2 regions of the Streptomyces sp. LN549 genome follow, and region 2 is predicted to be linked to the other one. Evidence: riboswitches for the same ligand, from Rfam matches in the RefSeq annotation. Region 2 holds a riboswitch; the other holds the start of a gene.
The links. Region 2 has a riboswitch for ZMP and ZTP ahead of glyA (serine hydroxymethyltransferase). Riboswitches for the same ligand answer to the same signal wherever they lie in the genome.

Region 1: it holds a riboswitch for ZMP and ZTP, as region 2 does, so the genes downstream of both, SH922_RS30590 (phosphoribosylaminoimidazolecarboxamide formyltransferase) here and glyA (serine hydroxymethyltransferase) in region 2, are expected to answer to the same signal.

Annotation. Positions count from the first base shown of each region.
Region 1 covers NZ_JAZHRI010000002.1:6,813,539-6,815,921, forward strand. Annotated here, with positions in the region: gene kdpB (potassium-transporting ATPase subunit KdpB) at 1-297, shown strand, start outside; gene SH922_RS30585 (potassium-transporting ATPase subunit C) at 304-981, shown strand; ZMP/ZTP riboswitch at 1,138-1,221, shown strand; gene SH922_RS30590 (phosphoribosylaminoimidazolecarboxamide formyltransferase) at 1,253-2,383, shown strand, end outside.
Region 2 covers NZ_JAZHRI010000002.1:5,993,959-5,996,341, forward strand. Annotated here, with positions in the region: gene SH922_RS27335 (protease pro-enzyme activation domain-containing protein) at 1-878, opposite strand, end outside; ZMP/ZTP riboswitch at 1,202-1,328, shown strand; gene glyA (serine hydroxymethyltransferase) at 1,368-2,383, shown strand, end outside.

The DNA.
Region 1 (2,383 bases), 820 kb from region 2:
AAGTACTTCGCGATCATTCCCGCGATGTTCGCCGTGGTCTACCCGGGCCTGGACAAGCTCAACGTCATGGACCTGTCCTCACCGCGGTCCGCGATCCTGTCCGCCGTGATCTTCAACGCGCTGATCATCGTCGCGCTCGTGCCGCTCGCCCTCAAGGGCGTCCGCTACCGGCCCAGCGGCGCCGACTCGATGCTCCGGCGCAACCTCGGCGTCTACGGACTCGGCGGCCTGATCGCCCCGTTCATCGGCATCAAGATCATCGACCTGATCATCTCCCTCATCCCCGGAATCGGCTGACCTGCCATGAACAACTCCGTAGGAAACTCCGCCCGACTGCTCTGGGCAGGACTGCGCGCCCTGCTCGTCCTCACCCTGGTCTGCGGCGTCATCTACCCGCTCGCCGTCACCGGCGTCGCCCAGGGACTCATGCCCGGACGCGCCAACGGCTCCGAGATCACGGCGAACGGCAAGGTCGTCGGCTCCGAACTCATCGGCCAGCGCTACGACCTCCCCCTCAAGAAAGGCCAGGAGACCGCGGCCCCCGACCTCAAGTGGTTCCAGCCCCGCCCCTCCAACGGCCTCGGCACCAACAGCGTCAACACCCAGTACTCCCTGATCCTCTCCGGCGCGACCAACCGCTCCGGCGACAACGAGGAACTCATCGACTGGGTCACCGCCGCCAAGGCCGCCGTCGTCAAGGACAACTCCGTCCCCGGCCACCCCGTCCACCCCTCCCAGGTCCCCGCCGACGCCGTCACCTCCTCCGGCTCCGGCCTCGACCCCGACATCTCCCCGGCCTACGCCGACCTCCAGGTCAACCGCGTCGCCGCCCGCAACCACCTCGACACCGCCCAGGTCGCCAAGCTCGTCGGCCGGCACACCGACGGCCGCATCCTCGGCTTCGCCGGCGAACCACGTGTCAACGTCCTCCAGCTCAACATCGCGCTGAAGCAGCTCGTGAACGAGGCCGCACCGCACTGAACGCCCCGCATGCCCGGGTCCGGCCACGGCGGCCGGACCCGGGCATGGCCGGCCCCCGGCTGCTCGGCCGCGCCGGCCGGGTGCCGGAGCCCGGCCACGGGCACATCACCGAGCACTGGCAGGGGAGTTGGCGGCGCCGCGCCAGGTTCCCTAGGATCACACCGTCGTGACTGGCGAGGGTGGATCACCACCGGGGAGCGACCCTCCGCGGAGGAGCCGCCGACCGCCTGGGCGCTCCGTCGGCCCGTCCGACCAGGAGTGCCCAGTGCGCATGCGTTACGGAATGAACCCCCAGCAGACCGCCGCCGAAGCGGCTCCCGTGCACCCGGGGCGCCCACCACTGAGGGTGCTCAACGGCGTCCCGTCCTACATCAACTGGCTGGACGCCCTGAACGCCTGGCAGCTCGTCCGCGAGGCGGCAGCCGTGCTCGGCGTGCCGGCCGCGACCTCGTTCAAGCACGTCTCGCCCGCCGGGGCGGCACTGGCCGGTCCGGTGGACGAGGCCGTCGCCCGCATGCACGGCGTCGATCCCGCCACTGTCGGACCGCTGACCAGCGCCTATCTGCGGGCCCGGGACGGCGACCCCAAGTCGTCGTACGGGGACTTCGCCGCCGTCTCGCACGAGATCGACGCCGAACTGGCCAAGCTGCTCGGCCGGGTCGTCTGCGACGGGATCGTCGCGCCCGGGTACGCGCCGGGCGTGGCCGACGCGCTGAGCCGGAAGAAGAACGGCACCTTCCTCGTCATGGAGGCCGACCCGGGCTTCACCGCCCCCGCCGCCGAGTCCCGTGAGGTCTTCGGCCTCCGGCTGTCCCAGGAGCGCGATCCCGTGCCCGTCTCGGACGAAGTGCTCGCGGATGTCGTGTCCGGCGAGGTGCCGGCCGCCTCCCGCCGGGACCTGCTGCTCGGGCTCGTGGTGCTGCGCCGTACCCAGTCCAACGCGGTGTGCTACCTCAAGGACGGCATGGCCCTCGGTATCGGTGCGGGTCAGCAGTCCCGCGTGGACTGCACCCGGCTGGCCGGAGCCAAGACGGACACCTGGTGGCTGCGCAGGCACCCGCTGGTGCGTGACCTCGCCTTCCGTACGGGCATCCGCCGTCAGGAGCGGATCAACTGGCAGATCCGGCTCGTCGAGGGTGACCTGACCGCCGACGAGCGGGACCGCTGCCGGGACGCACTCGGCAGCGAACCGCCCGAGCTGGACGCGGCGCTGCGCACCGAATGGCTCGGCCGGCTGACGGGGGTCTCCTTCGTGTCGGACGGCTCGCTGCCCTTCCGGGACAACGTCGACCATGCCCAGCGCCACGGCGTGACGTGCATCGCGGAGCCCGGCGGTTCGATCCGGTCCGACGAGGTCGCAGAGGCCTGCCGCGCCCACGGGATCGCCCTGGCACGCACCGGC
Region 2 (2,383 bases):
TCGGTCTTCGTGTAGTCGTCCGGCAGCACCTGGCTGAGCTGCCCGGGCCGGTAGGGCGCGTCGCCGTTGCGCTTCGCGTACTCGGCGGCGTCCTCCGCGATGGTGGGGGAGGCGTACGCGTCGGTGATCGCGACGGTCACCCCCTTGCCGGTGAAGCTGCCGGCCCCGTACGCGGCGCGCAGCTGCTTGCCGGTGTACCCCTTGACCGCGTACGGCACCTTGGCCCCGTAGGCGCTCGGCAGGGTGGAGGCGGTCTTCGACCCGAAGTACGAGGAGAACGGCCCCGAGTTGCGGAACACCGCGTCCGGCGGCGGCAGCACCTCGTCGTGACTCGACTTGTGCGGTGCGTTGTCGAGGCCGGAGACGGCGAGCACGGCGTCGCTCAGCGCGGCCGGCACGGAGGCGGTGGAGCCCGGAGCGCGGTAGGTACGGCTGCCCTTGCGGTAGTTGCGCAGCTGGGTACTGAACGCCTTCTCCGCCTGGCCCGCTTCACCGGTGGCCGAGACGTAGTGCCGGCTGGCGCCGGTGACGGTCAGCCCGCTGGACTCCAGCCACTGGCTGACCCGGTCGATCTGGTCCTGAGTGGCCCCGAACCGCGCCTGTGCCTGCGTGGCGCTCAGGTACTTCCCGTACGACGGCGACTGCGGGTCGGAGACGGCGGCCGCGTAGGCGGCCAGCCCCTTCGCGTCCCGTCCTGCGAGATGAACCCGGACAGCGACCTTCGCGCTGTCGGCCGTGGCCCCCTGGTCGGCCGTGGCGGTGGCCCAGGCCGGCTTGGTGCCCTGCAGCGCGTCCCGTCCGCTCGGCGCGGAGTCCGCGCTGGCGTTGGGTATCCCGAGGGCGAGCGCACCGGCGAGCAGCGGCAGTGTCGCTGCCATGCTCAGCCCGGCGCGTCGTCGGGCGCGGCTGATTCTCAAAGTAACCCCCTGCGATGTGGGTCGCGCGTGTGGCGCATGCGCCGAATGATGTGCACATGTAATGCGCCACTCTGGCGAGGAACGCCTCATGCAGGGGGCATGTATTTGCCAAGAATCGACCAAGGTGCTTGTCGGCGAGGAGAGTTCACGCCGAATGGCCGAAGATCGGGCGTTGTCGCCGGGTGGCTCCCGATAGATCCGGATGGCCCGGAGCGCCGACTGTCGCAGCCGCCCTCCCCGGCAGGCCGGAATTCCGGGCTTCCGGGCCTGCCGCCCAGTAGGCTGTGAAGCGCTGCGACTGGCGCGCACCCCCTGACGGGGTGCTCAGTGGAATCGACCACGAGGGAGCGGCACACCCCGGGCCTGCCCGGGGGCGTCATCGCCGGAGAGCCGTCCGCCTGGGCATCCGGGTCCACGCCGCAGCCATGCGACCGACCCGGGAGGACCCCCGTGACCACATCCGCACCCTCGCACCCCCGCCACCCCGCCCTGGCGGCAGCCGATCCCGAGCTCGCCGCACTGGTGGCCGCCGAGGAGCAGCTCCAGGCCGACACCCTCCGCCTGATCCCCAGCGAGAACTACGTCTCCGCAGCCGTGCTCGAAGCGTCCGGCACCGTGCTCCAGAACAAGTACTCCGAGGGCTACCCCGGCAAGCGGTACTACGAGGGCCAGCAGATCATCGACCAGGTCGAGACCCTCACGGCCGAGCGGGCCAAGGCGCTCTTCGACATGGACCACGCCAACGTGCAGCCCTACTCGGGCTCGCCGGCCAACCTCGCCGTCTACCTGGCCTTCCTCAAGCCCGGTGACACCGTGCTGGGCATGTCGCTTCCCATGGGCGGCCACCTCACCCACGGCTGGGGCGTCTCGGCCACCGGCACCTGGTTCAACGGCGTTCAGTACGGGGTGCGGCGCGACACCGGCCGCGTCGACCTGGACGAGGTCCGCGACCTGGCCCTCGCCGAACGCCCCAAGCTGATCTTCTGCGGCGGCACCGCCGTCCCCCGCGAGATCGACTTCGCTGGATTCGCCGAGATCGCCCGTGAGGTGGGCGCGGTCCTCGTCGCGGACATCGCCCACATCGCCGGCCTGATCGCCGGCGGCGCCCACCCCTCACCCGCCCCGCACGTGGACGTGGTCTCCACCACCACCCACAAGACCCTGCGCGGCCCGCGCGGCGCGATGCTGCTGAGCCGGGCCGAACACGCCCGCGCCATCGACCGCGCCGTCTTCCCGGGCCTCCAGGGCGGCCCGCACAACCAGACCACGGCGGCCATCGGCGTGGCACTGAACGAGGCCGCCACGCCGGACTTCCGTACCTACGCCCACGACGTCGTGACCAACGCCCGCATCCTGGGCGAGGAACTGGCGGCCCGCGGCTTCGACCTCGTCTCGGGCGGCACCGACAACCACCTGCTGCTGATCGACCTCACGAGCAAGGACGTCCCCGGCAAGACCGCGGCCAA